3 regions of the Streptomyces sp. NPDC021080 genome follow, and region 1 is predicted to be linked to each of the others. Evidence: riboswitches for the same ligand, from Rfam matches in the RefSeq annotation. Region 1 holds a riboswitch; each other region holds the start of a gene.

Region 1 (9,908 bases):
AGTCCAGGACGAGGCCGGAGATCCGCTCGCGCAGGGCGGAGTGGGCGGCGGCGCGCAGGGCCATGGTGGCGCCGGTGGACCAGCCGAACAGGACGACCCGCTCGGCGCCGAACCGGACGGCGTACCGGATGGCCGCGTCGAGATCGCGCCATTCGGTCTCGCCGAGGTGGTTCAGTCCGTCCGGCGGGCGGGGCGCCCCGAGGTCGCCCCGGTAGGCGAGGTCGAGGACGGGGAAGTGCCGGTCGTTCAGGAACTCCATCAGGTTCATGGGGTGTTCCCGGGTGGCGCCCAGGCCGTGCACGGTGATGACCCAGGTGTCGCGGACGGCGGGCACGAACCAGGCGGGCAGGGCGCCGAGTTCGCCGGGCACGTCGACGTCGGCGTGTTCGAGTCCGAGGGCGGCCCCGGGATCGCCGACGTACAGGTTCGGGGTGAGCCACACCTTGTCACCGCGCTCCAGGGAGCCGTGCGTGACGCGCTCCAGGCTGCGTACGACGGTGTCGGCGGTGTGGGGCACGGAGTTCTGGACGGGGCCGACGACCGCGTGGGAGCCGTCTCCCGCGAGGCCGTAGGTTCCCGGGCGCCGGGAGGCGAGGGCCCGGGTGAGGGTGATTCCGCCGGCCGTCGTGGCGTGCACGGTGAGCCGGGGCTCGGTGGGCAGGGGTTTGCCGGGCCGCGTCTTCAGCGCGGCGTCGCTGGCGAACCGGCCCGCCGCCACGGAGGCCGCGCCCGCGGCTATGGCTACGGTGACGGCCGCTGCCGTGGCTCTTAGGGTGCGCACCCGACCAGTTTCCCGGGGGTCCCGGCCATCGGCCAGCGGGAGCGCCTCCAGGGGTGACGGCCGACGCTCACCGGACCTCCGGGCCGACCTGCGTTCACCGGACCTCCGGGCCGGCCTGCGCTCGCCCGATCCCCGGGCCGGGGTCCGGTCCGGTGCCCTCACTCCTTCTGGCCGTACCCCGCGAGCTGCTCCCCCGCCTCCGCGAGCTGGTCCGGTGAGAGCAGGGCGGGGGTGAGGCCGGGGACCGAGGAGGCCAGGAGCCAGACGCGGCACATCCATTCCAGCTGGGCTGTGCGGTCGTACGCCTGGTGCAGCGAGGCCCCGTGCGCGATGGTGCCGTGGTTCCGGAGGAGGCAGGCGGTGCGACCGCTCAGGGCTCGGAGCGTGTTCTCGGCCAGCTCCGGTGTGCCGTAGGCCGCGTAGGGGGCGACGCGGACCGGGCCGCCCATGGCCGCCGCCATGTAGTGGACGAGCGGGAGTTCGGGGACGAGGAGCGAGACGGCCGTCGCGTGCGGCGCGTGGGTGTGGACGATCGCCCGTGCCCCGGTCGCGCGGTAGACGGCGAGGTGCATCGGCAGTTCGCTGGTCGGGCGCAGCGAACCGAGGACCTGCCGGCCGTCGAGGCCGACGCCGACGATGTCGTCGGGCGTCAGCCGGTCGTAGGGCACGCCCGTGGGTGTGACCAGGACGGTGTCGCCGACCCGGACGGAGACGTTGCCGGAGGTGCCGACGACCAGTCCGTCGGCGACCGTGCGTCGGGCCGTCGAGACCAGCTCGTCCCAGGCCCGTCCAAGGGTGTCGCGGGTGTCCCGCGGAGCCGGTTCGCCCCGCCCGCCGGCCTCGTCCGTCGTCCGTGGGTGCTCCCGCCCGTCCGGGGTGTCCCGGTGCCGCTCAGTCATGACGCGATCCTGCCAGGCGCCCTCCTTCGCGCACCCCTTGCGGGAGTGCTCGCGGGACGGATGCGGGAGGTGTCCGGCCGCCAAGACCCCATGGTTGTATGTGATTTACATCACTTCACATCAATGGAACGCCGACGTGACCCCGCTCGGACATTCACCGCGGATCACACCCCGTGGCCGGTCCACTACGACCCGACCGACGCCCGGACACCACCTCCGGGGCGACCGCTTCGGCCCTCCGGAAGGTGTGACGACGGCTACAGCCTGGACGTGACGGGGATCTCGCTCCTCAAACCTGCTCCGACCCGATGGCCGCGCCCGACCCCGCGAGCCCAAGTGGAGCACGGAATTCCGCATCCGTTCGAGCCTGCCGAGCCGGCCTCCGACACAAGCGGAACGACTGTCCACCGTTCGAGACATCGCGAAGTCCGACCCAGTTCACCTTCCGTTCACCCAGGTTGCCTACGGTCCACCTGCCACTGACGTCCAACAGAAGCCTGGGTAAATGGAACACATCACGCTCCTCCTCGGAATCGTGATCGTCACCGCTCTCGTGTTCGATTTCACGAACGGTTTCCACGACACCGCCAACGCGATGGCCACCACCATCTCGACCGGCGCTCTGAAGCCCAAGGTCGCGGTGGCCATGTCCGCCGCCCTCAACCTTGTCGGCGCCTTCCTCTCCGTCGAGGTCGCCAACACGATCTCCAAAGGCCTCGTCGACGAGACGGGCATCCGGCCGGAGGTGATCTTCGCCGCGCTCGTCGGCGCGATCCTCTGGAACCTGGTGACGTGGCTCGTCGGACTCCCCTCCAGTTCCTCGCACGCCCTCATGGGCGGTCTGGTCGGCGCCACCATCGCCTCCGCCGGCACCGGCGCGGTGCACGGGGACGTCCTGGTCGGCAAGGTGCTCCTGCCCGCCGTCGCGGCCCCGATCGTCGCGGGCCTGGCGGCGATGGTCGCCACCCGGCTGTCGTACAAGCTCAGCGGTGACGCCGAGACCAAGGCCACCAAGAAGGGTTACCGCGCCGGCCAGATAGCCTCCGCGGGCCTGGTCTCGCTGGCCCACGGCACCAACGACGCGCAGAAGACGATGGGCATCATCACCCTGGCCCTGGTCGCCGGTGGCGCCGTCGCTCCCGACTCCGACCCGCCGGTCTGGGTCATCCTCTCCGCCGGTCTCGCGATCGCGCTCGGCACCTACCTGGGCGGCTGGCGCATCATCCGCACGATGGGCAAGGGCCTGACCGACCTCCAGCCGCAGCAGGGTTTCGCCGCCCAGACCAGCGCGGCCACGGTCATCCTGGCCTCCTCGCACATCGGCTTCTCCCTCTCCACCACGCACTCGGTCTCCGGTTCCGTGATGGGTGCGGGCCTCGGCCGCAAGGGCGGTGTGGTCCGCTGGTCCACCGCCACCCGCATGGCCGTCGCCTGGGTCCTCACCCTGCCCGCCGCCGCGATGGTCGGCGCCCTCGCCGAGTGGGTGACCGGTTTCGGCGCCTGGGGCACCGCGCTCGTCGCCGTCTTCCTGGTCGCGTCCAGCTTCGCGATCTGGCGCCGCTCGCGCCGCGAGGTCATCGACCACAACAACGTGAACGACGACGCGGAGCCCGCCGGTGTGGTGACGCAGGCCATCGCCGCCGTCACCCCGCCCCCGGCCGGCACCGTGGCCGACGGCCTCACGGCCACCATCCCCGCTCCGGCCGAGCCCACGGTGAACCCGTCGGCGCAGTCCCGCGTGGCCTGAGACCCGAAGGAAAAGCAGCATGAACATCGACTGGTCAGCTCTCGGATCCGTCTTCGGGGTCAGCCTCGGAGTGACCGTGGCCCTCGTCGCCCTCTTCACCCTCGGCGTCGCCGGCCTCTCCAAGAAGGAGACGTCCCAGGGCGGTTCCGCGGTCGCGGCGGCCACCGGCGCCTACGTCTGCTTCGCGGCCTGCGCCGCGGCGGTGGCGTACGGCATCTCCCTGATCATCACCAAGTAGCCCGGCACGGGGCCTGGTCCGGACGACAGGCCCCGCGACCCGCAACCGGGTCGCGCCGGGCGGTACCGCGCGTGGGGTGCGGGACGGATCACCGTCCCGCACCCCACGCGTATGTGTCCCCCGCCCCACGCGCACGGGTCCCGCGCCCCACGCGTATGTGGGCCTGCGCACACTGTCCCTCCGCAGGTCAACAGCCAGTTGACGGCCGTTCTCGCCCCGTGGTGGACTGCCGGAGCCAAGTACGGCGGCATGAGAGGAAGCCGGTGCGAATCCGGCGCGGTCCCGCCACTGTCATCGGGGAAGGAACTCCCCGGGAGCCAGGAACTCTCACCGCCGGTCTCGTCGAACCAGGGCGTGGACACCCTGAGTGAGGACATATCGCCATGCGCGGCTGCCCGTTGCCCGTTCCGCTGAGTACGAAGGTTCCGCCTCACCCCACGGCCGGCTGACCCCGTGCGTGCCGATCGCGTCTTCGCGTACGGCGCCGCCGCCGGCCTTCTCGGCGACCTGCTGCTCGGCGATCCCCGCCGGGGGCATCCGGTCGCCGCGTTCGGGCGGGCCGCCGCGGCCGTGGAGCGGACCCTGTGGCGGGACCACCGCGGGTGGGGCGCCCTGCACACCGCCGTCTGCGTGGGCGGCGCCACCTCACTGGCCGCGCTCGCGAGCCGCCGCGTACGCACGTCGCGTACCGCCTCCGTCGCCCTGACCGCCGCCGCCACCTGGTCCGTCGTCGGGGGAACCTCCCTCGGCCGCGAGGCACGGGCGATCGGCGGCGCCCTCGCGGCGGGTGACCTGGGCGTGGCCCGGGAGCGGCTGCCGCATCTGTGCGGACGTGACCCGCAGGCGCTGGACGCCGACGGCGTCGCGCGCGCCGTCGTCGAGTCCGTCGCCGAGAACACCTCCGACGCCGTCGTGGGCGCGCTGGTCTGGGGCGCCGTCGCCGGCGTGCCTGGCCTCGTCGCCTTCCGCGCCGTCAACACCCTCGACGCCATGGTCGGACACAAGTCCCCCCGGTACCGGCGCTACGGCTGGGCCTCCGCCCGGCTGGACGACGTCGCCGGCTGGCCGGGGGCCCGGCTGACCGCCGTCCTCGCGGCCGTGGCCGGGCCGGACCCGCGCGGCGCCCTGCGCGCCTGGCGCGCGGACGCCCACCGGCATCCGAGCCCCAACGCCGGGCCCGTGGAGGCCTCGTTCGCGGGCGCGCTCGGCGTGCGGCTCGGCGGCACCCTCTCGTACGGCGGACGGGTCGAGCACCGGCCCGTGCTGGGCGGCGCGGGGCGCGCCGTCCAGGTCCACGACATCGAACGGGCCGTACGGCTCTCCCGGCGCGTCGGCTGGCTCGCGCTCGGGGTGAGTGCCACCGCACGGGTCCTGCTCACCCGAACCGGACGGGTTCCGTCCATCAGGAAGGGGCGCACCGCATGAGCGGCGGGCTGCTGATCGCCGGAACCACCTCCGACGCGGGCAAGAGCGTCGTGACCGCCGGGATCTGCCGGTGGCTGGCGCGCCGGGGCGTCAAGGTCGCGCCCTTCAAGGCGCAGAACATGTCCCTGAACTCGTTCGTGACCCGCGAGGGCGCCGAGATCGGGCGGGCGCAGGCCATGCAGGCGCAGGCCGCCCGGGTGGAGCCGACCGCGCTGATGAATCCCGTGCTGCTCAAGCCGGGCGGCGACCGCACCAGCCAGGTCGTCCTGATGGGAAAGCCGGTCGGCGAGATGAGCGCGCGCGGGTTCTTCGGGACGGCCGGGTCCGCGGCGGACCCCTCGTCGGGTGCCGCATCGCCCGGGGACCGGCTGCGCGGGGGGCGCCAGGAAGCACTCCTGGCGCCCGTCCTCGACTGTCTGGCGCAGTTGCGGGGCACGTATGACGCGGTGATCTGTGAAGGAGCCGGCAGCCCGGCCGAGATCAATCTGCGGCGCACCGACATCGTGAACATGGGGGTGGCGCGGAACGCGGGGCTTCCCGTGCTCGTCGTCGGCGACATCGACCGGGGCGGGGTGTTCGCCTCGTTCTTCGGGACGGTCGCGCTGCTGTCCCCCGAGGACCAGGCGCTCGTCGCCGGGTTCCTCGTCAACAAGTTCCGGGGTGACGTCAGCCTGCTGGAGCCAGGCCTCGACATGCTGCACGGCCTGACCGGGCGGCGCTCGTACGGCGTACTGCCGTTCCGGCACGGTCTGGGCATCGACGAGGAGGACGGGCTGCGCGTCTCGCTGCGCGGGGCCGTCCGCGAGTCCGCGGTCTCCTCACCCGTCGGCGAGGACGTCCTGCGGGTCGCCGTCTGCGCGATCCCGCTGATGTCCAACTTCACCGACGTGGACGCGCTGGCCGCCGAACCGGGCGTCGTCGTGCGGTTCGTGGACCGGGCCGAGGAACTGGCCGACGCGGACCTGGTCGTCGTGCCCGGGACCCGGGGCACGGTCAAGGCGCTCCGGTGGCTGCGCGAGCGCGGCCTCGCGGACGCCGTCGCACGCCGGGCCGCCGAGGGGCGGCCCGTCCTCGGCGTCTGCGGCGGCTACCAGCTCCTCGGGGAGCACATCGAGGACGACGTCGAGTCCCGCGCCGGTCGGGTCGAGGGGCTCGGGCTCCTCCCCGTACGCGTGCGGTTCGCGCGGGAGAAGACACTGGCACGGCCGGTGGGCACGGCCCTCGGCGAGCACGTCGAGGGGTACGAGATCCATCACGGCGTCGCCGAGGTGACCGGCGGCGAGACGTTCATGTCCGACGCCGCGGGACAGGGCCTGGACGGCTGCCGGGTCGGCTCCGTCTGGGGCACCCACTGGCACGGATCACTGGAGTCGGACGGATTCCGGCGGGCCTTCCTGCGCGAGGTGGCCGCCGCCGCGGGCCGCCGCTTCGTGCCGGCCCCCGACACGTCGTTCGCGGCGCTGCGCGAGGAGCAGCTGGACCGGCTCGGCGACCTGATCGAGGAACACGCGGACACGGACGCGCTGTGGCGGCTCATCGAGTCCGGCGCGCCACAAGGACTGCCCTTCATTCCACCGGGAGCACCCGCATGAGCACTGTGTTGTTGTTGTCGACCGCCGACACGGACCTGCTGGCGGCCCGCGCCAGCGGCGCCGCCTACCGGATCGGCAACCCGACCCGGGTGGACGTCACGGGCGAACTCCCCGCGCTCACCCGGGGCGCGGACCTGGCCGTCGTGCGCCTCCTCGGCGGCAAGCGGGCCTGGGAGGACGGGCTGGCGTTCCTGAAGGCCTCCGGGATCCCGACCGTGCTGCTGGGCGGCGAGTCCGTCCCGGACGCCGAGCTGATGGCCGAGTCGTCGGTGCCCGCCGGTGTCGTCGCGGAGGCGCTGCGCTATCTCGTCGAGGGCGGTCCGGCCAACCTGTCCGAGCTGGCCCGGTTCCTGTCCGACACCGTGCTGCTGACCGGTGAGGGCTTCGAGGAGCCGCACCGGACCGCCGAGTTCGGCGTCCACGGCGAGCGCGCCTTCACCGAGGGCCGGCCGACGGTCGGCGTGCTGTTCTACCGGGCGCACGAACTGTCCGGGAACACCGCGTTCGTGGACACCCTGTGCGACGCGATCGAGGCGCGCGGCGCCAACGCCCTTCCCGTGTACTGCGGTTCGCTGCGCGGAGCCGACCCGGGCCTGTACGAGATCCTCGGCCGGGCCGACGCGCTCGTCGCCACCGTCCTGGCGGCGGGCGGCACCCACGCCTCGCAGGCGTCCGCGGGTGGCGACGAGGAGGCCTGGGACATCGGGGCGCTCGCCGACCTCGACGTCCCCGTCCTCCAGGGGCTCTGCCTGACCTCGTCGAAGAGCGCCTGGGAGGCCTCGGACGCCGCCCTGTCCCCGATGGACGCGGCCATGCAGGTCGCCATCCCGGAGTTCGACGGCCGCCTGATCACCGTGCCGTTCTCGTTCAAGGAACAGGGACCCGACGACGTCCCGGTGTACGTCGCCGACCCCGAGCGGGCCGCCCGGGTCGCCGGAATCGCCCTGCGGCACGCGGAGTTGAAGCACAAGCCGAACGGCGAGAAGAAGCTCGGGATCGTCTTCACCGCCTACCCGACCAAGCACTCCCGGGTCGGCAACGCGGTCGGCCTCGACACCCCCGCCTCCGCGGTCCGGGTCCTCGACGCGCTCCGCGACGCGGGCTACGCCCTCACCGAATACCCCGACAACGGCGACGAGTTGATCCACCGGCTGATCGCGGCCGGCGGCCACGACGTCGAGTGGCTGACCGAGGAGCAGCTCGCCGCCGCCCCGGCACGGGTGCCGCTCGCCGACTACCGGGCCTGGTTCGACACCCTCGACCCCGCGCTGCGCGAGGGCATGCTGGAGGCCTGGGGCGAGCCGCCGGGCTCCCTCTACGTCGACGGCGACGACATCGTGCTCGCCTGCCTGGAGTTCGGGAACGTCGTCGTGATGATCCAGCCTCCGCGCGGCTTCGGCGAGAACCCGATCGCGATCTACCACGACCCCGACATGCCGCCCTCGCACCACTACATGGCCGCCTACCGCTGGCTGGAGAACAGTTTCGGCGCGGACGCCGTCGTGCACATGGGCAAGCACGGCACCATGGAGTGGCTGCCGGGCAAGGGGCTCGGGCTCAGCGGCGGCTGCGCGCCCGACGCCGTCCTCGGCGAACTCCCGCTGATCTACCCGTTCATCGTCAACGACCCCGGTGAGGGCACTCAGGCCAAGCGCCGCGGGCACGCCACCGTCGTCGACCACCTCGTACCGCCGATGGCCCGCGCCGACACCTACGGCGACCTCGCGAAGCTGGAGCAGCTCCTCGACGAGTACGCGCTGGTCTCCGACCTGGACCCGACGAAGGCCCCCGCGGTCCGCGCGCAGATCTGGACGCTGGTCAAGGCGGCCGAGCTGCATCACGACCTGCATGTCGACGAGCAGCCGGACGACGGCGACTTCGACGAGTTCGTCATGCACATCGACGGCTATCTCTGCGAGATCAAGGACGTACAGATCCGCGACGGCCTGCACATCCTGGGCGGCGGCCCGGAGGCCGAACCACGGGTGAACCTCGTGCTCGCCGTGCTGCGCGCCTCGCAGGTGTGGGGCGGAGCGGCCAACGCGCTGCCCGGTCTGCGCGCCGCCCTCGCCGAGCACTTCGGCCTGGTGGAGAAGGAGTTGCTCGCCGAGCCGGGCGCCCCGGTCAAGGCGCCCGTCGAGCTGACCGACCTCGTGGAGGGTCCGGCCCGTACGGCGGCCGACGCGATCGACCTGCTGGAGCAGCTCTGCCGCCGGGCGGCCCTCGGCATGGAGGAGCGGGGCTGGGACCCGGCCGCCGTCCCGGCGCTCGTGCGTGACGTCCTCGGCACCGAACTCCCCGACGCCGTCGCGGTCCTCGAGTTCGCCTGCCGCGAGGTCGTGCCGCGGCTCGCCCGGACGACGGACGAGATCGGGCACATCCTCAAGGCCCTGGACGGCGGTTACGTCCCGGCGGGCCCGTCGGGCTCACCGACGCGCGGGCTCGTCAACGTCCTGCCGACCGGCCGCAACTTCTACTCGGTCGACCCCAAGGCCATTCCCTCCAGGCTGAGTTGGGAGGTCGGCCAGTCCCTCGCGGACTCCCTGGTCCAGCGGTATCTGCAGGACACCGGCGCCTACCCGACGTCCGTCGGACTGACGGTCTGGGGCACCTCCGCCATGCGCACCCAGGGCGACGACATCGCCGAGATCCTCGCGCTGCTCGGCTGCCGCCCGGTCTGGGACGACGCCTCGCGCCGGGTCACCGGCTTCGAGATCGTGCCCCTGAAGGAGCTGGGCCGCCCGCGCATCGACGTCACGGTCCGCATCTCCGGCTTCTTCCGGGACGCGTTCCCGCACGTGGTCGGTCTCCTGGACGACGCCGTACGGGCGGTGGCCGAGCTGGACGAGCCCGCGGACCGGAACTTCGTCCGCGCGCACGCCGACGAGGACACCGCCGAACACGGCGACCGGCGGCGCGCGACGGCCCGTATCTTCGGCTCCAAGCCGGGCGCGTACGGCGCCGGTCTGCTGCCGCTGATCGACGCCCGCAACTGGCGCTCGGACGCCGACCTCGCCGAGGTGTACGCGGTGTGGGGCGGCTACGCCTACGGGCGCGGGCTCGACGGGCGGGCCGCGCGGGGTGACATGGAGACGGCGTTCCGGCGGATCGCGGTCGCCGCCAAGAACGTCGACACCCGCGAGCACGACCTCGTCGACGCGGACGACTACTTCCAGTACCACGGCGGCATGGTGGCCATGGTGCGGCACCTGACGGGCGCGAGCCC
Region 2 (9,908 bases), on a different contig from region 1:
CCCATGCCAGGTACGCCGGGCGGTCGGCTGCCCGAAGAGGAAGCGTCTCGCGCAGTGCGGGCTCGTCCACCTGGATCACCGAAGTGCCCGCCGCCTCCAGGTCGTCTACCTCGTCGCGCAGGGCGAGGGCGACCTGTCGGGCGGTGTCGCCGAGGGGCTGGTCGTCGCGGACGAAGGACCAGGCGAGCATGGTGACGGGGCCGGTGAGCATCCCCTTGACCGGGCGGTCGCTCAGCGACTGGGCGTAGGACGTCCAGCGCACGGTCATCGGCTCGGGCCGGGAGATGTCGCCGGCGAGGATCGGCGGACGGACGTACCGCGTGCCGTAGGACTGCACCCAGCCGTGCTGCGTGGCGAGGTAGCCGGTGAGCCGCTCGGCGAAGTACTGGACCATGTCGTTGCGTTCGGGCTCGCCGTGCACCAGGACGTCCAGGCCGGCCTTCTCCTGGAAGGAGACGACCTCCTGGATCTCCGCCTTGATGCGCTCCTCGTACCCGGCCGTGTCGATGCGGCCGGCGCGCAGGTCGGCGCGGGCGGTGCGCAGTTCGGTGGTCTGCGGGAAGGAGCCGATGGTCGTGGTCGGCAGCAGCGGCAGCCCGAGGTGGGCGCGTTGGGCCGCGGTGCGTTCGGCGTAGGGCTGGGCGCGGCGGGCGTCGGCGTCGGTCACGGCCTCGGCGCGGGCTCGCACGGCCGGATCGCGCGTGATCGGCGAGCCCGCGCGGGAGGCGAGTTCGGCGCGGTTGACGGCGAGTTCGGCGGTGATGGCGTCGGTGCCGAGGTCGAGGCCCTTGGCGAGGGTGGTGATCTCGGCGGTCTTCTGCCGGGCGAAGGCCAGCCAGCGCAGGATCTGCGGTTCGATGTCCCGCTCGGCGGCGGCGTCCAGCGGCACGTGCAGCAGGGAGCAGGAGGCGGCGACATCGACCCGGTCCGCGAGCCCGAGGAGAGTGCCGAGGGTGGACAGCGACTTCTGAAGGTCGTTGATCCAGATGTTGCGGCCGTTGACCACGCCGGCGATCAGACGCTTGCCGGGCAGCCCGCCGACGGCGGCCAAGGCGTCCAGGTTGGAGGCGGCGGCCTCGGTGAAGTCCAGCGCCAGCCCGTCCACCGGCGCCTTGGCCAGCACCGGCAGGGCGTCGCCGAGGCGGTCGAAGTAGGACGCGACGAGCAGCTTCGGCCGGTCGGCGAGACCGCCGAGCTCGTGGTAGGCGCGCTCGGCGGCGTTCAGCTCGGCCGGGGTGCGATCCTGCACGAGGGCGGGCTCGTCCAGCTGCACCCACTCGGCGCCGGCCGCGCGCAGGTCGGCGAGAACCTCGGCGTACACGGGAAGCAGCCGGTCCAGGAGCGTCAACGGCTCGAAGTCCGCGGGCACGCCGGGGGCGGGCTTGGCGAGCAGGAGATAGGTGACGGGGCCGACCAGTACGGGACGGGCGGTCAGTCCCAGGGCGAGGGCTTCCGTCAGCTCGGCGACCTGCTTGGTGGAGTCCGTGGCGAAGACGGTGTCAGGTCCCAACTCCGGTACCAGATAGTGGTAGTTGGTGTCGAACCACTTGGTCATCTCCAGCGGAGCGACGTCCTGGGTACCGCGGGCCATCGCGAAGTAGCCGTCCAGGGCGTCCGCCTCGACGGCGGCGCGGTGGCGTTCCGGGATCGCGCCCACCATGACGGTGGTGTCGAGGACGTGGTCGTAGTACGAGAAGTCGCCGGTGGGCACCTCGTGGACGCCGACGTCGGCGAGCTGCCGCCAGTTGCTCCGCCGGAGCTCGGCGGCGGTGTCCCGGAGGGCGTCGGCGGTGACGCGGTCCTTCCAGTAGCCCTCGATCGCCTTCTTGAGTTCCCGGTTCGGGCCCTGGCGGGGGTAGCCGTACACGGTGGCTCGTGCTGCCGCGGCTGCGGACTTGGTGGTCACGGAGATCTCCTTCGCGAGATGAATCCCTGAGATCCCGGGACGGGACGCGAGCGCGAAGGGGTGACGAACCGGGCGGTCACGATCCCGCGCGGCGAGGCACGGTCGTTCCGCCTGGTATGTACGCCGACCCGCCCACGAGGTCACCGGGATGTCCGCGCGCGGAACGGTCCGCACACGGGCAACGGGCAGGTCTTCGGACTCGCGGGCACGTCCTCCGGCCGGAGGACACCTATTGGCCGTCGCTTCCCGGACCCGTACGTCGGATCCAGTGCGTATGACGGCGGTCGTTCCCGCTCACCGCTGCGGGGCAGTCCCGGATTCCCACCGGGTTCCCTCTTACGACGCATCCCGCCTGGCGGACGGGGCGAACCAGCTGCACCGCCCAGCCTAGGGGCAGTTCGCCCGCGCGGCCGACCGCGACCGGCATTCGGATGGTGAGGTGGGACACGGGAAGGGCATGTGTGGGACCGGGCGATGGCGGGAAGCGTCGCCCTCGCGCTTCCCGCCTTTCCCCTGTCGTCCCTTCCCTGCTGCCCGTGAAGGCCATGCGGGCGAGGGAGTTCCGCGCTGCGTGCGGCTCCGACTTGCCTCGGCGTACGCCCCTCCAGCCCTGGCGCCTGCTGCGGAAGCTCCGCTGCGGCACCACCCGCGTCACCGGCCTCGTCAAGGCCGTCCTCACCCTGGAGTTGACCGACTAGGTTTGAGGAGGAAGCCTCACCGCCTCCTATACTCCTGACGTGTTTGATACGCCGAACCTCTTCCACGTTTCGTCCGTGCTCAACCGACGGTCGATCGCTCAGCATGGCCTGGATTGGACCCGGATGGGCGCCGCACGGGGAATCGCCGGCAGCCGCCGCCCTGAGGTGGAGGGGATCTTCGTCTGTCAGGGCGAGGAGGCAGCAGAGTTCTTCCTTCAGATCAACAACACCGGCGGGTCGGTCGATCTCTGGTCCGTGGACGGCGTCGATGAGGGGTTGCTCCTCGACAACGGCAACGGATTCTTCTACCTGCCCGGCCGCATACCAGCCGCGCGAGTCCGCCTCGTGCGAGCAGACATTCCTCCGCAGCCTGGTTTTTGACTTCGCGCGGCGGTACGGCTGAGGGCAGGCCCGCGCGGAATCGGGCTGCGCGCTCGGCGAAGGTGTGACCGCAGCGCAGGTGGGCCAGGGGCGTCAGCGCCCGGCGGCTGCAGGCCGGCCGCCGCCGGGTACTGATCAGTCGTCGCCGAGCGGCCAACCCCCGCCACCGCCACCACCGCCGCCGCCGCAGCAGCAGCAGCGCGGAAGCGGACAGGCGCAGCCCGGACGGGTGGGCAATGCCCCGGGGCTCCAGGCGGAGAAGGCTGCCGTTGGCCGACAACCCGTCTGCCCGGGGCTTCGTTCGGAGTGCGCTGCGTAGGTGCTTGGGCCGTCGTCGTGGCGGGACCTACTCGGGCCTGCCGACGCCCTCCACCGCCGGACCGGCGGACTGCGCCGGTCCGGCGCGGCCCGTCGTACCGGCGTCGCCCGCGAGCGCGGCGGTGTGGTGTCCGGGGGCGGCCATCCCGCACGGCGCGCATCCGGCCGCCGCCTCCGGCCGCAGCGGTACGCCGCCTGCGCGCAGTACGTCGCGGAGGTCGAGGATGAGCGGGAACACCTCGTGGTTGTGGTCCTCGCCCTGCTCGTCCCAGGCACGCTGCTCGGCCTCGACCGCCATCCGGTCCTGGGCGAAGACACGTTCGGTGAAACGGCGGATGAGCGGCCAGGCGAGATGCAGCGCGCCCGGGACCGACGGCTTCGCGATCGTCAGCAGGCCGTAGGCGTGATTGACCCGCTGCTCGGCGTCCTCCGGCACGTAGGCGGCCCAGAGCGAGAACACCGGAAGCTCGCTGCCCTCGGGGACGTCCCTGAGCGTCTGGTACGGGTACTCGGTGCGGATCGTGATGACGTCGGGCCGGTCCTGGCCCCCGAACCCCTCCGCGGACAGCAGCCCCGCACCCCGGTCCTTGCGGCCTCCGGCCGGGACGAAGAGGTACCGCGCCTCGACGTGCCGTGGCCCGGTGTCGTACCCGAGCAGTTCCGGCCGGATCCTGCCGAGCACGCTCCGGTGCAGGAACTGATGGTTCATGTCGAGCAGGTTCTCGTGCATGAACGAGTAGTGGCAGCGCACGGTGCGGGAGAACGTCATCGTGCGGTGTCCGGCGGAGTGGTACTCGGGCAGGAAGGGGAACGGCGCCTCCTCGGCCAGCGCCGGGTCACCAGGGAAGACGAACACCAGGCCGTAGGCCTCGCGGACCGGATACGAGCGCACCCCGCGCGGCGGCCGCTCGCAGCCCTTGGGCAGGTACGGGATCTGCGAGATGCGTCCGTCGCCCCGATAGGCCCACGCGTGGTAGCAGCAGCGCAGGACGTCACCCTCGACCACACCCATGCTCAGCGGCACCTGACGGTGCGCGCACCGGTCCTCCAACGCGTGGACGACACCGCCGCGCCCCCGGTACAGCACGATCCGCTCACCGGCGAACACGGCCGCGAACGTCCGGTTGCGCCGCACCTTCCGGGAGGTCGCCACCGGATACCAGTGGTCGGGCGAGATGCCGACCCGGCGCAGGTCGGGGATGGTGCCGGGCCGGGCCGTGGGACGGCTGTCCGAGTGGCGCGGCACCGACCCCTCCGGGCGGGAGGCGGCGTGCTGGTCCGGTCCGGGGCGGTCGTGCCGGGCCTCGGTCATGAGCGGTGCTCCCTTGCACTGGGGGCGCGAGATCGCGACGTGCGGCAGCGGGGAGACCGCGCGGCAGGCCCACGGGTCCGCGTTCCGCCGCGTCGCCACCCCGTCCAGGGAACTCACCCCGCGGCAGTAGGCGGTCCAGCCCCGCCGTGGCGGGGCTCCACCTTCCCACCGTCACCGCGGGCGCGACGGCCGTCAACCGCGGAGGTGCGTTGGTGTTACGCCCGCTCCACCCCGTTCCAGGAGGCGGTGACCCCGGTCGTCGCGATTCGCTGGCGAAGGCGTCGCGGAACTCGGGAAGATCGTCCGGTCCGGCTCCGTGGCGACCAGGACACGCGGTTCACGCAGGAATCGCCCTGCGCGCCGCACGGCCGGGCCCTCTGCGCCGGAAGCGAGGAAACGGGGGCCGGGCCGGTCCCCGAACAGCCGGTGGGTCATGGTCATGTGCGGATCCGGCCCTCGTCGTTCGTCAGAGCGCGGGGACACGCAACGCGAGCAGGGCGATGTCGTCCTTGGGGTCGGTACCGGCCATCCGGTCCGTGATCTCGTTCAGCAGAGCGTCCAAGGGGCGGCCGGCGTGGGCTGCCAGCATGCGGCCGACCGCGTCGATGGTCAGGTCCATGTCCTCGTCGGGGTGTTCGACCAGCCCGTCGGTGTACAGCATGAGCAGGCTGCCGGGTGCCAGGACCAGTCGGTTCTCACTGCGGGGCGGCGCGTCCAGACCGGGGAAGAGCATGATGTCGTGCCGGGTCAGCCGGTGGACCGAACCGTCGGGCCGTACGACGAGTGGGGGCGGATGTCCGGCGTTGGTCCAGGTCAGCTCCCAGCTGCCCCCCTCGGCTGTACGGCAGGGGCGCAGATGGGCGTGGACGAGGGTGCCGCTGGCGTCGAGACCAAGGGTGGCATTGGCGTGTTCCAGCGCGCTGACCGCCTGCGCGGGCCCACCGCCCGCGTGGTCGAGGTCGGCCTGACGGAGCATGCTGCGTACCTGACCCATCAGGGCGGCCGCCCGCATGTCGTGGCCGGTGATGTCGCCGATGGACAGCACCAGCACGTCCGGTGCGGCGGAGTCCTCCCCGTCCTGGGCCCCGCCGGGCAACAGGAAGGCGTCGTACCAGTCGCCGCCGACCAGATCCGTGCGCGCGGCCGCCCGGTACAGCGAGGCCAGGTCCAGAGACGGCACCGAGGGCACATCGGTGAGCAGGGCCTTCTGCATCTCCCGGGCCACGTCGACGCGGTTGTCCACGAACAGCGCCCGTTCCACGGCCCGCGCGGTGTACCCGGCCAACGAGGCGAGCACCGCCTGTTCCACGATGTCGATCTCGTGGGGGTGGTCCCAGCCCAGCACCAGCGTGCCGAGCGGGAGGACCGTACCCGGCAGCGGCACGCACACCGCGGTCTGCAGCCCCAGCGTCGTGAACGCCTCGACCGCCTCAGGCGCGTAGTCGCGCCTCAACTGCGCCGTGTCCGTGATGGTGATCGTCCGGTTCTCCCTGGCCGCCCGCGCGGTCGGCCAGGAGGCATCGAGTGTGTACGTCTCGTACGTGCGCTCCATCGGCGTGCTGCCCATCACGTCGACCATGCGCCGCAGCCGCCTCTTGGTATCTCCCTCCACCAGCACCAGCCCTACGTACACGGGCTTGAGGTCGCTGCTGACCAGGTTCCCCACCTGCTCCCGGACGTCGGCCAGGCCGGTGGTGTCGGCCAGCGCGTCCGCGGCCCGCAGCAGCAACCGGGAATGCTCCAGCGCGGCGCGATGCCGCCTGGTCACGTCGTCCGCCTCGGCCCGCGCCCTCGCCTCGTCGGCGCGAGCCTGCTCATGGTGGCGCGAGACGATCCGCAGCCGCAGCTCCGCACTGCACGCCGCCGCCAGGTCCTGGAGCAGTTCCAGCTCACGTGCGGTCCACTCCCGCGGACGGCTGTCGATCGCGCACAGCGACCCCAGCACCTGGCCGGCGCCGTCGGTGAGCGGCATCCCCGCGTAGCCGATGACACCGAGGTCGGGGACGGCCGGGTTCGAACGGGTCAGGGGATCCTGGCGGGCATCGGTCAGTACGAGCGGCCGGCCGGTGGTCACGATGTGCCGGCACAGCGAGTGCGTCAGCGGTGTCCGGCGGGCGTTCGCCCAGGCCTCGGAGAGTCCCACCATGCCCGGGAACACCTGACGCGAGGACTCCACCAGGCACACCAGAGCCATGGGTACGCCGAGCACGTCGGCCACGAGCCGGGCGAACCGGTCCATCCCCGCGTCCGTCGCAGCCGGCAGTCCTGTCTCGCGCAAAGCCGCCGGCCGTCCACCGGTCACGACCTCAGCCGGCTCTCCCGTCCTTGTCACAGTTCGCTCCCGCAGTCCTCTCGCAGACGTCAAGACGATTGACGGACGGCAACGACAGACCTCCCGCTCCCGATGGGCCCACTTCCCGTGGCCGGAAAGGAGCAACCGCTGCCGGGCCTTCAGTATCGCCCTTGACAGCGGGTGACGTGGCCGACTCTGCGAGTCGCCCGGGCACCGTCTGCCGGAGACGTGCCACGCGGCGCTGCCCGACGCCGGAGGTGGACACCCGCCCCTTCGAGGTGCCCGATCCCGCGACGGTTCCGGCGGATAGGCTCGACCGCGTCCGAGAGATTCCCGCAGCCCTGGTCCCGGGCACCGAGGAGCCGTCGATGCGCACGCCGGAACCGCGCCGTGCCGCCCGGCTCGCCACGTACAGGAGGGTGGCCACGCGCCTGTCCCTGCTGAGCGACCGACGACTCGGCGAGGCCGTGGCCGCCGCCTCCCCGCTCGGGTCCGGCATCGGCGGCAGGTCCGCCGAACTGGACATCGACGGCATACGCGTGTTCGTCAAGAAGGTTCCGCTGACGGACATCGAGATGCGGCCCGAGAACGCGCGGTCCACGGCGAACCTCTTCGGACTGCCGATGTTCTACCAGTACGGGGTCGGCTCCGCGGGGTTCGGGGCCTGGCGCGAGCTGGCCGCGCACATCATGACGACCGGCTGGGTGCTCGGCGACGAGTACGAGGGTTTTCCGCTGATGTACCACTGGCGCGTCCTGCCCGACTCGCCCCCCGGAGGGTTCACCGACGAGTTCGGGGGCATCGACGGGGCGGTCGAGCACTGGGAGGGCTCGCCCGCCGTGCGGGAGCGTCTGGAGGCCATCGGCCGGGCCTCGGCCTGCCTGGTCCTCTTCCTGGAACACATCCCGTGGACCCTCGCCGACCGGCTGCACGAGCACCGTACAGCCGCCCCGGAGGGCGGGGACGGCTCGCCGTACCTCTGGGCGGAGGAGGCCCTGGCGCGCGGCACCGCCTTCATGAGCTCGCGCGGATTCGTCCACTTCGACGCCCACTTCGCCAATGTCCTGACCGACGGCCGGCAGCTCTACTTCGCGGACTTCGGGCTCGCGCTCAGCGCAGCCTTCGAACTGACGCAGAACGAGGGGGAGTTCCTCTCGGCGCACCACCTCTACGACCGCAGTCACACCGCCCGCCATCTGCTGCGCCACCACCTGCCCGCGGGTCCCGGCGGCGACACGGAGTACGAGGTGTTCCTGCGCGAGTGGATCTCCGGGCACCGTCCCGAGGGCGTACCGTGCGCGATCGCCGGGATCGTCGACCGGAACGCTCGGGCTGCCTTGGCCATGGGGGAGTTCGCCCGTCGTCTCCTCGGCGAGAGCAAGCGGACGCCGTATCCGGCCGCCGAGTTCGAGAGGGCCTGGCGTGCCGCCGAGGGCACGGCGACCTCAGCAGGTTGTGCGCGGGTGGACCGGCCCCGGTGACAACTCGGCCGTGAGCGGGGCCGCTTGAGGTGGCGGCCCCGCCGAGTGCCTTGCCCGGGGGCTGGTGTACGGGTCAGCCGGCGGAGCCGGGTCCGGCCGTCGGTGTCGCTGGACGACGGCGCCGCACGGCACCTACGACCAGGTCGACCGCCAGGAACCCGGCGAGCGGGAGGCCGAAGAGGGGGAGCGCCCAGCCGAGCGCGACGACGGTGACGGCACCGGCCGCCAGGGCCCCGTACGGAATGCCGCGCCAGGCACCGCGGGCGGGCGGAGTACCGAGGAGGGCGCTGCGGCCGGCACGGGTGGGGCGCCGCTGCCACCCCATGCGATAGCCCCAGACGATCACGCAGATCAGGCCGATCGCCAGCACGGCCAGCAGAATCTGGTTGACCAGGCCGAACAGGGTGCCCATGTGGGCGTTGATGCCCCAACGCGTCAGCTTGGCCAGGACGGGCCAGTCGGCGAAGTCCACCCGGTCGACCACCTTGTCGCGTGAGGCGTCGACGGCGACGCTGTCGCGTCCGACCGGCCAGAGATTGCGCGTCTGCGACACCGTCCAGGCGGTGGCCCCGTCCTGAGGCACGCTGATGGAGACGGGGCCCGACAGGCCGTCGTGCCGGGCCACGTCGAGGACCCCGTCGATGGCCTTCGGGTCCGCGCCCCGCGCGGTGTGGGAGGCGGTTCCGCCGCCGTGGTGGTGGCCGCCCTGCGCATCGGCGGACGCGCCCGGCAGTGCGGTGGACACACCTGGCGTGCCCGAACGCAGCGCGTCCAGCGCCTCACCGAAGTGGCTGCCCGCGAAGCGGGACCAGGTCAGACCGGTCGCGGAGAGAGCCAGCAGGCCGATCGCGAGCCATACGCCCGTCGCCGCGTGCCAACCACGTGTGCGGCGCACGCCCTTCTTCGCGGCGAGATCGGGCAGCAGCAGGCGTCGTGCGGTCCGGTTGCGGCGCTGCCGGCGCCACCAGAGGACGAGGCCGCCGAGGACGAGGACCCACAGCCAACTCGCCGCGATCTCCGAGTAGTACCGGCCGGCCGTGCCGAGGTGCAGATTGCGGTGCAGGTCGTCCAGCCACGTCTTCAGAGGCGTGGATCCGTACCAAGTGGTCAGCTGCCCGGTGACCTTGCCCGTGTACGGGTCGACGTAGACGGTGTGTGCCCGCTCGTCCGGTGCGGGCAGCGCGAAGTCCACCTGCGTCGTGTCCTCCCCGCTTCCCGGGCGGACGGCGACGAGCGCGCCCTTCGGGTGACTGGCCCGCGCGGCGTCCACCTGTTCGGCCAGCGGCCGGGCGGTGCCGGCCGGGTGCGCGACGGTGAGTTCCTTGTCGTAGACGAACGCGTCCAGTTGGGGAGTGAAGGTGTAGAGCAGACCGGTCACCGCCGCGACGAGCAGGAACGGCGCCACCAGGACTCCGGCGTAGAAATGCAGTCGCGCCATCAACGGCCCGAAACCCGAGGGCTGTCGCGCCGGTCCGGGCGCCGCGGCCGCGGCCGCGGTGTCTGTGTCCTTGTCCGCGTC
Region 3 (9,908 bases), on a different contig from region 1:
CTGCTCATCGCGTTCGGTGTGCTGGCCGCGTACACCTACTCCTCGGGCCTGCGGGCGCCCGCTCTGATCGCGTTCGTGAAGGACACGCTGATCTACATCGTGATCGCGGTGGCGATCATCTACATCCCGATCAAGCTCGGCGGCTTCGACGAGATCTTCAAGGCGGCGGGCGCCAAGTACACGGCCGCGGGCGCCGGCGGGCTCGTCCCGGCCGAGGCGGGCCAGTGGACGTACGCCACGCTCGCGCTCGGCTCGGCACTGGCACTGTTCATGTATCCGCACTCGGTCACCGCGACGCTGTCCGGCCGCAGCCGGGAGGTGATCCGCCGCAACACCACGATCCTGCCGCTGTACTCACTGATGCTGGGGCTGCTCGCGCTGCTCGGGTTCATGGCGATCGCGGCCGGGGTGAAGGTCACCAACGGCCAACTGGCCATCCCCCAGCTCTTCGAGAACATGTTCCCGGACTGGTTCGCGGGCGTCGCCTTCGCCGCCATCGGCATCGGCGCCCTCGTCCCGGCGGCCATCATGTCGATCGCGGCCGCGAATCTGTTCACCCGCAACATCTACAAGGACTTCATCAATCCGGCCGCGACCCCGCGGCAGGAGACCAGGGTCTCCAAGCTGGTCTCGCTCCTGGTGAAGGTGGGTGCGCTGGTCTTCGTCCTGACCATGGACAAGACCGTCGCGATCAACTTCCAGCTGCTGGGCGGCATCTGGATCCTGCAGACCTTCCCCTCGCTGGTCGGCGGTCTCTTCACCCGCTGGTTCCACCGCTGGGCGCTGCTGGGCGGCTGGGCGGTCGGCATGCTCTACGGCACGATCGCCGCCTACGGGGTGGCCTCGCCGACCCAGAAGCACTTCGGCGGCAGCTCGAAGGAGATCCCCGGCATCGGGGAGATCGGCTACATCGGTCTGACGGCGTTCGTCCTGAACGTGGCCGTGGCCGTGGTCCTCACCTTCGCCCTCAGGGCGTTCAAGGCCCCGGAAGGCGTGGACGAGACCTCGCCCGGGGACTACACGGCCGACGCGGGCGACCCCGGCGTCGAGACGGAACTCCCGCCGGCCACGGCCGACGCGAGCCACTAGGACCCGCGGGGGACCTGTCCCCGCCTCGGGCCACAGGGACGGGGACAGGTCCCGCGACAGCCGCGGGCGGCGGGCCGCCGGGGGAAAAACGGCGGCCCCCCCCCCGGCCCGTCGGGCACACCCACACCCACCGGCCGCGGCCGCACGCGCCCCCGGCCCACCGAACACCCCCTCGGCGGCGGGGACGCGGCCCCCCCCGCGGCCGGGCGGGGGGGGGGGGGGGCCGCGGGGGCGGGGGGGGGGGGCGCCCCCCCCGCCCGCCGCCGGGGGGGGGGGGGGGGCGGCGGCGGCCCCCCCCCCCCCCCCCGCCGCCGTGCCGGTCGGGCACACCCACTCGCACGGACGTCGTCGTCAGGAGCGCCCGGCCGAAGGAGCACCCCGTCGTCGGCGGGATCGCGGCCCGGACCGCGGCCGGAGCCCCTTGCCGGAGCTCGACGGCATCCTGCCGCTCACCTACGAGTTGACGCTCCGACACACTCCGTAGCGCTCCCGGGCATCAAGCGGACACAAGATGTGGGGGCAGTCCCGAAGCCCGGCACAAGATGTATGCTCATGGTCGCTGTCGCCGCAGGGGAATCCGGTGCAAATCCGGAACTGTCCCGCAACGGTGTACTTGTGCGTGTTCGCGTCTGCGTGTGCCCGTACTCGCGTCAGTCCGAGGACCTGCCGACAGCGCGCCCCGGCCGTCCGGCCCGGGTGCCGACGACGTCCGGGCCTCGCGGAATGGGCCGGTGGACGCGGTGCGCTGCTGCCCGAAAGCGCTCCCGTGTGCCCCGCTCCCGCCCGTGAGGCCCCGTGCCGAGCTAGGAGAGCCACACGTGACCATCGCGCCAGCCGATCCGGCTTCAGTGACCGCGCAGCAGGCCCCGGTGGAGACCGACGGTCCCGGGACCGTGCTGCTGCGGACCCTGACGGAGCTGACCGCCGACCTCCCCGACGCCGACCCCGGCCGGGTCGCCGCCGCGGCGCTGCGCGGCCGGTCCGCCCGGGCCGACGAGGCCGAGCTGCGCGAACTGGCCACCGAGGCGGCCGCGGGTCTCATCTCCGAGGACCCCGCCTACTCCCGGCTGGCCGCCCGCCTGCTCGCGATCACCATCGCCGCCGAGGCCGCCTCCCAGGGCGTGAGCACCTTCTCCGAGTCGGTCGCCGTCGGCCACCGCGAGGGTCTGATCGCCGACCGTACGGCCGCGTTCGTGACGCTGCACACGGCCTCCCTCGACGCGCTGATCGACGCCGAGGGCGACGACCGCTTCGGCTACTTCGGGCTGCGCACGCTGCACAGCCGCTATCTGCTCCGGCACCCGATCACCCGCAAGGTCGTCGAGAGGCCCCAGCACTTCATGCTCCGGGTGGCCTCCGGTCTCGCGGAGGACGACACCGTCCGCTCGGTGGACGAGGTCGCCGCGCTCTACCGGCTCATGAGCCGCCTCGACTACCTCCCCTCCTCCCCCACGCTCTTCAACTCCGGCACGCGCCACCCGCAGATGTCGTCCTGCTACCTCCTCGACTCCCCGCTGGACGAGCTGGACTCCATCTACGACCGCTACCACCAGGTGGCGCGGCTGTCGAAGCACGCCGGCGGCATCGGCCTGTCGTACTCCCGCATCCGCAGCCGCGGTTCGCTGATCCGCGGCACCAACGGGCACTCCAACGGCATCGTCCCGTTCCTCAAGACGCTCGACGCCTCGGTCGCCGCGGTGAACCAGGGCGGCCGGCGCAAGGGCGCGGCCGCGGTCTACCTGGAGACCTGGCACTCCGACATCGAGGAGTTCCTGGAGCTGCGCGACAACACCGGTGAGGACGCCCGGCGTACGCACAACCTGAACCTCGCGCACTGGATCCCGGACGAGTTCATGCGCCGGGTGAACGAGGACGGCGTCTGGTCGCTGTTCTCCCCGGCCGACGTGCCCGAGCTGGTCGACCTGTGGGGCGACGAGTTCGACGCCGCCTACCGCAAGGCCGAGGAGGCGGGCCTCGCCAGGAAGACCATCCCGGCCCGCGACCTCTACGGCCGCATGATGCGCACCCTCGCGCAGACCGGCAACGGCTGGATGACCTTCAAGGACGCCGCCAACCGCACCGCCAACCAGACGGCGGAGCCGGGTCACACGGTCCACTCCTCGAACCTGTGCACCGAGATCCTGGAGGTCACGGACGACGGGGAGACGGCGGTCTGCAACCTGGGTTCGGTCAACCTGGGCGCGTTCGTGACCGGCGGGGACATCGACTGGGAGCGGCTCGATCAGACCGTGCGCACCGCGGTGACCTTCCTCGACCGCGTGGTGGACATCAACTTCTACCCGACCGAGCAGGCGGGCCGCTCCAACGCCAAGTGGCGTCCGGTCGGCCTCGGCGCGATGGGTCTGCAGGACGTCTTCTTCAAGCTGCGGATCCCCTTCGACTCGCCCGAGGCCCGCGCCCTGTCCACCCGGATCGCCGAGCGGATCATGCTCGCCTCGTACGAGGCCTCCGCGGACCTCGCCGAGCGCAACGGACCGCTCCCGGCCTGGGAGAAGACCCGTACCGCCCGCGGTGTGCTGCACCCGGACCACTTCGACGTCGAGCTGAACTGGCCGGAGCGCTGGGCCGCCCTGCGGGAGCGGATCGCCGAGGTCGGCATGCGCAACTCGCTGCTGCTGGCCATCGCGCCGACCGCCACCATCGCCTCGATCGCGGGCGTGTACGAGTGCATCGAGCCGCAGGTGTCGAACCTGTTCAAGCGCGAGACGCTCTCCGGCGAGTTCCTCCAGGTCAACTCGTACCTGGTGGCCGAGCTGAAGGCGCTCGGCGTGTGGGACGCGCAGACCCGTGAGGCGCTGCGCGAGTCCAACGGCTCGGTCCAGGGCTTCACCTGGGTCCCGCAGGACGTCCGCGACCTGTACCGCACGGCGTGGGAGATCCCGCAGCGCGGCCTGATCGACATGGCCGCCGCCCGCACCCCGTTCCTCGACCAGGCCCAGTCGCTGAACCTGTTCCTGGAGACGCCGACCATCGGCAAGCTCTCCTCGATGTACGCGTACGCCTGGAAGGCGGGCCTGAAGACGACGTACTACCTGCGTTCTCGCCCGGCGACGCGCATCGCCCGCGCGGCCCAGGCGCAGGCGCGGCCCGAGACCGTCATCCCCGTCCAGCAGGCCGCCGACCCCGACGCCGTCGCCTGCTCCCTCGAAAACCCCGAGTCCTGCGAGGCCTGCCAGTAATGAGCTCCGCCCACCCGTCGCCCGACCACCTCCCCTCAACGGCGGCACTGCGTGCCGACACCCCTGGATTCAAGAACCTGCTCGACCCGGGCTTCGAACTCACCCTGCGTCCCATGCGCTACCCGGACTTCTACGAGCGCTACCGGGACGCCATCAAGAACACCTGGACCGTCGAGGAGGTCGACCTCCACTCGGACGTCGCCGACCTCGCGAAGCTGACGCCGGGTGAGCAGCACATGATCGGCCGACTGGTCGCGTTCTTCGCGACGGGCGACTCGATCGTGGCGAACAACCTGGTGCTGACGCTGTACAAGCACATCAACTCCCCCGAGGCGCGGCTGTACCTGAGCCGTCAGCTCTTCGAGGAGGCCGTGCACGTCCAGTTCTATCTGACGCTGCTCGACACCTACCTGCCCGACCCCGAGGACCGCTCGGCGGCCTTCGACGCGGTCGAGAACATCCCCTCCATCCGCGAGAAGGCGCAGTTCTGCTTCAAGTGGATGGACTCGGTGGAGAAGCTGGAGCGGCTGGAGACCAAGGCCGACCGCCGCCGCTTCCTGCTGAACCTGATCTGCTTCGCCGCGTGCATCGAGGGGCTCTTCTTCTACGGGGCCTTCGCGTACGTCTACTGGTTCCGCAGCCGGGGTCTGCTGCACGGCCTGGCAACCGGCACCAACTGGGTGTTCCGCGACGAGACGATGCACATGAGCTTCGCCTTCGAGGTCGTCGACACCGTCCGCAAGGAGGAGCCGGAGCTCTTCGACGACCTGCTCCAGGAGCAGGTGACCGACATGCTGCGCGAGGCCGTGGAGGCGGAGCTGCAGTTCGGCCGTGACCTGTGCGGCGAGGGCCTGCCGGGCATGAACACCGAGTCGATGCGGCAGTACCTGGAGTGCGTCGCGGACCAGCGCCTGCAGCGGCTGGGCTTCGCGCCGGTGTACGGCTCCGAGAACCCGTTCTCCTTCATGGAGCTCCAGGGTGTCCAGGAACTGACCAACTTCTTCGAGCGCCGGCCGTCCGCGTACCAGGTCGCGGTGGAGGGCACCGTCGACTTCGACGAGGACTTCTGACCGTTCCGGTCGCCCTGATTGACCGTCACCGATGAGAGCCGGGCCGCCCGTTGCGGCCCGGCTTTCGTCACGTACTGCCCCCGCGCCTCCAATCACCGTTCCAATCCCCGTCCATGGAGCGGCAAAGTTCTTCCGGCACGGCTGTTCGCACGCCGTTCCCCCCGGTTACGTTCTGGCCGTCCCGTCACGCCACGCACCGCGGCACACCGGGACGACTGATTTGGCATGCCCATGACGTGTCTCTCCACGTTCACGCTACGCGCGTCACGGGCCCGCCCTTTCAGAGCGCCGAGAACCCCACTTCCGGCCCTGGCACCGCGAACGGCCTCACCCGGGCCGAAGCGGCGCCGGCCTCGAACCGATGGAGGCGACACCCCCATGCGTTCCCAGCGCCCGATACCCGCCGGCAGACCGGCCCGGAGCCTGCGAAGACTCCTCACCACCGCCCTCCCCGCCCTGGCACTCGGCCTCGCCGGGTTCACCGCGGCCCCGCCCGCGAGCGCGCAGGCCGCGCCGGCCCCCCACGTATCGCGCACCACCCAGAACGCCAAGGCCCTCACCGACCCCGCCCGGCAGACGGTCCACGCGACCGGCAGGGCCGGCCAGAAGGTCGCGACCGAGCACCTGTGCGCCGAGGCCGCCAAGCCCGGCCAGATGTCGTGCTTCGCCCAGCGCCGCACCGACATCGCGCAGAAGCTCGCGGCGAAGGTCTCCCCCGACGCCGCCGCCGCGGTGTCCGGCCTCAGCCCGGCCAACCTGCACAGCGCCTACAACCTGCCCTCGACGGGCGGCTCCGGCATGACGGTCGCCGTGGTCGACGCCTACAACGACCCCAACGCCGCCTCCGACCTGGCCACCTACCGCTCGCAGTACGGGCTGTCCGCCTGCACCGTGGCCAACGGCTGCTTCAAGCAGGTCAGCCAGACGGGCTCGACCACCTCGCTGCCCACGAACGACACCGGCTGGGCGGGTGAGGAGGCGCTCGACATCGACATGGTCAGCGCCGTCTGCCCCAACTGCAGCATCATCCTCGTCGAGGCGAACTCCGCGAACGACTCCGACCTCGGCGCCGCGGAGAACGAGGCGGTCGCGCTGGGCGCCAAGTTCGTCTCCAACAGCTGGGGCGGCTCCGAGTCCTCCTCGCAGACCAGCGAGGACACCTCGTACTTCAAGCACCCCGGTGTCGCCATCACCGTCTCCTCGGGTGACGAGGCCTACGGCGCCGAGTACCCGGCGACCTCCCAGTACGTGACCGCCGTCGGCGGAACCGCGCTCTCCACCTCCTCCAGCACCCGCGGCTGGACCGAGTCCGTCTGGAAGACGTCCAGCACCGAGGGCACCGGCTCCGGCTGCTCCGCCTACGACGCCAAGCCCACCTGGCAGACCGACACCGGCTGCACCAAGCGCATGGAGTCCGACGTCTCCGCCGTCGCCGACCCGGCGACCGGTGTGGCGGTCTACGACACCTACGGCGGCTCCGGCTGGGCGGTCTACGGCGGCACCAGCGCCTCCGCGCCCATCATCGCCGGCGTGTACGCGCTGGCCGGCACCCCGGGCTCCAGCGACTACCCGGCGAAGTACCCCTACTCCCACACCTCGAACCTGTACGACGTGACCAGCGGCAACAACGGATCCTGCTCCACCTCGTACTTCTGCACCGCGGGCACCGGCTACGACGGCCCGACCGGCTGGGGCACCCCCAACGGCACGGCCGCCTTCGCCTCGGGCACCAGCACCGGCAACACGGTGACCGTCACCAATCCGGGCAGCCAGTCCACGGCCACCGGCGGCACGGCGAGCCTGCAGATCTCGGCCACCGACAGCGCGGGCGCGACCCTCACCTACAGCGCGACCGGACTGCCGACCGGCCTGTCGATCAGCAGCTCGACCGGTCTGATCTCCGGCACCGCGAGCACCGCGGGCACCTACGCGGTCACCGTCACCGCCAAGGACAGCACGGGCGCCTCCGGGTCCGCCTCCTTCACCTGGACCGTCAGCACCTCGGGCGGCGGCACCTGCACCTCGGCGCAGTTGCTCGGCAACCAGGGCTTCGAGTCGGGCGCCACCGTGTGGAGCGAGACCAGCGGGGTCATCACCAATGACACCGGCGAGGCCACGCACGCCGGCTCGTACGACGCCTGGCTCGACGGGTACGGCTCGACCCACACCGACACGCTGTCCCAGTCGGTGACCGTCCCCAGCGGCTGCAAGGCCACGTTCACCTTCTACCTGCACATCGACACGGCCGAGACCAGCACCAGCACGGCCTACGACAAGCTCACCGTCACCGCGGGCTCCACCACGCTCGCGACCTACTCCAACCTCAACAAGGCTTCCGGGTACGCCCAGAAGAGCTTCGACCTGTCCTCCTTCGCCGGTTCGACCGTCACGCTGAAGTTCAGCGGCGTCGAGGACTCCTCGCTCCAGACCAGCTTCGTCGTGGACGACACCGCCGTCACGACCAGCTGAGCCGCGCCGGGGCCCCGGTCGCCGAGGCGGCCGGGGCCCTGTCGTGCGCGGGAGGAATCCTGCCGTGCGCGGGGAGGGATCCTGATCCCCCGGTGGCACGTCCAATCCCCGAGGAGGCCACCCCATGCGTCGAACGACTCACACCCGGACCATCGCCCTCACCGCCCTGGCCCTGCTGCTGGCGGGCTGCGGCACACAGGGCGGAGGCGACACGGGCGCCGGCGGCACCGTGTCGCCGCCCCCGTCCCCGACCGGCGGTACCCCGTCCCCGTCCCCGTCCCCGTCCCGTCCGGACTGCGCGAAGGCCGAGGGGGAGCTCGGTGCCGCCGACACCGGCCGTACGTACTGTCTGGCACCCGGCGAGACGATCCGCATCTCCCTGGACGGCACCAGCGTCCGGCCCTGGAAGCCCGTCGAGACCGACGGAAAGGCTCTGGAGGCCACCAACAGCGGGATCGTCCTCCAGCCGGGTGACGCCTCCGCCGCCTACCGGGCGGTCGCGCCCGGAACGGTCCGGCTGACCTCCTCCCGCCCGCTGTGTCCGAGCGATCCGGCCCGGATCTCCTGCAAGGGCCTTCAGGGGTGGACGGTCACCGTGGTCGTCCCGAAGACGTGAGACCGCCGCGGCGCACGTCCAGGGGCCCGAGGGCGGCCCGGACGTGCGCCGACGAGTGCCGTGGGGGCCGGGGCCGCCTCAGCGGGGCCGGGCCTTCAGACGTAGTCCGTGGGGCCGCAGCGTGATGCCGACGCGGGTCGCGTCACTGGACCCGGGCACCGGCTCGAAGCGCCACCGGGACGCCAGGGTCGCGGTGATCAGGGAGAGCAGCGCCATCGAGAAATGGTCGCTCGGGCACTTGCGGTTGCCCACGCTGAAGGGGCGCATCGCGTACTTCGGGATGTCCTCGGAGCGTTCCGGAAGCCAGCGGTCGGGATCGAAATCCAGATGCTCCCGGTACGACCGGGGGTCGCGCTGGATCGCGTACGGGCTGTAGACGATGTCGGCACCGGCCGGAATCCGATAGCCGCCCAGCTCGGTTTCGGCCACCGCGCGCCGCGTCAATATCCATACGGCGGGACGTAAACGCATCGCCTCGACGACGACATTGTTCGTGTGCGACAGCTTCCGGACGTCGCCGAATCCGACGGGGCGGTCTCCTGCGACGGACCGGACCTCTGCGGCCACTTTGTCCGCCTGTTCCGGATGTTCCGTGAGCACCTGGAGCAACCACATGATCGTGGAGGCGATGGTTTCACTGCCGGGAGTGAGTATTGCGACGACTTGGTCGTGGATCTCCTGTTCGTCTATGGGGTCGCCGTCGTCGTTCTTCGCTTCCAGCAATGCCGTCAGCAAATCGTTCGGCTTTTGACCAGATGCCCGCCGCTCGTCGATGATCTCGTCGACGAGAGCGTGCAGATCGGCCAATGCGCGGTCGAATGCGCGTATCGAGGGGAGCGGGAGCCGGTAGAGCGGTCCGGCGGGTATGACCATGCGGCGGTACATACCGCGGAACACGGTGGCGAGCGCGAGGCTCAGCCGCTCGGCACGCTCGTCCATGAACCGGCCGCGCAGCAGACAACGGGCGGCGACACGGACCGCGACGCGGAACGACTCGGAGGTGCAGTCGACCGCCGCGCCCCCCTCCCAGCGCTCCGCGAACGCCTTCGACTCCTCCTCCATGATCGGGCCGTACTCGGGGATGACGTCGGCCCGGAACGCGGGCTGGATCGTCCGGCGCTGGCGCCGGTGCAGCGCCCCGTTGGCCGTGGCGACACCCTGCTTGCCCAGCAGGCCTTCGAGCGACTCCCACAGGGGGCCGCCGATCTCGTAGTCGGGACTGAGCGCCAGCGCGCCGGTGAGCGCGGGGGTGGTGACGGCGTACACCGTCTTGGGTCCCATCCTGAGCCGGACGACATCGCCGTGGTCGCGCAGCCGGGCGAGGAAGCCCAGCGGGTCACGGACCAGTTTCCAGCCGTGCCCGAGGACGGGCATCCCTCCTCCGGCGAGGGGCGGGACGGACAGCTCCCGCGCCCCGGGCGCCTCGGGTCGTACCGAATCGACGGTCATTTCCCACCTGCCGCT

What was found. A riboswitch is a leader RNA that binds a small molecule or an ion and turns the genes downstream of it on or off. The one in region 1 is predicted to bind cobalamin.
Region 2: linked by a shared signal. The riboswitch ahead of metE (5-methyltetrahydropteroyltriglutamate--homocysteine S-methyltransferase) and the one ahead of ACH4S8_RS35795 (cobalamin biosynthesis protein) in region 1 are both predicted to bind cobalamin.
Region 3: linked by a shared signal. The riboswitch ahead of ACH4S8_RS16835 (ribonucleoside-diphosphate reductase subunit alpha) and the one ahead of ACH4S8_RS35795 (cobalamin biosynthesis protein) in region 1 are both predicted to bind cobalamin.

The regions. Positions count from the first base shown of each region.
Region 1 is NZ_JBIRQM010000018.1:82,321-92,228, forward strand. Features, by position in the region: gene ACH4S8_RS35775 (alpha/beta hydrolase family protein) at 1-781, opposite strand, end outside; gene ACH4S8_RS35780 (class II aldolase/adducin family protein) at 940-1,680, opposite strand; gene ACH4S8_RS35785 (anion permease) at 2,186-3,427, shown strand; gene ACH4S8_RS35790 (hypothetical protein) at 3,447-3,665, shown strand; cobalamin riboswitch at 3,870-4,013, shown strand; gene ACH4S8_RS35795 (cobalamin biosynthesis protein) at 4,119-5,090, shown strand; gene ACH4S8_RS35800 (cobyric acid synthase) at 5,087-6,682, shown strand; gene cobN (cobaltochelatase subunit CobN) at 6,679-9,908, shown strand, end outside.
Region 2 is NZ_JBIRQM010000034.1:23,225-33,132, reverse strand. Features, by position in the region: gene metE (5-methyltetrahydropteroyltriglutamate--homocysteine S-methyltransferase) at 1-1,906, opposite strand, end outside; cobalamin riboswitch at 2,073-2,295, opposite strand; partial or broken gene ACH4S8_RS43385 (IS5/IS1182 family transposase) at 2,509-2,604, shown strand; gene ACH4S8_RS43380 (hypothetical protein) at 2,644-2,985, shown strand; gene ACH4S8_RS43375 (Rieske 2Fe-2S domain-containing protein) at 3,332-4,615, opposite strand; gene ACH4S8_RS43370 (GAF domain-containing SpoIIE family protein phosphatase) at 5,082-6,854, opposite strand; gene ACH4S8_RS43365 (protein kinase family protein) at 7,277-8,389, shown strand; gene ACH4S8_RS43360 (PepSY-associated TM helix domain-containing protein) at 8,463-9,908, opposite strand, start outside.
Region 3 is NZ_JBIRQM010000006.1:226,097-236,004, forward strand. Features, by position in the region: gene mctP (monocarboxylate uptake permease MctP) at 1-1,089, shown strand, start outside; cobalamin riboswitch at 1,626-1,775, shown strand; gene ACH4S8_RS16835 (ribonucleoside-diphosphate reductase subunit alpha) at 1,908-4,289, shown strand; gene ACH4S8_RS16840 (ribonucleotide-diphosphate reductase subunit beta) at 4,289-5,359, shown strand; gene ACH4S8_RS16845 (putative Ig domain-containing protein) at 5,738-7,828, shown strand; gene ACH4S8_RS16850 (hypothetical protein) at 7,953-8,444, shown strand; gene ACH4S8_RS16855 (cytochrome P450) at 8,523-9,893, opposite strand; gene cyc1 (epi-isozizaene synthase) at 9,890-9,908, opposite strand, start outside.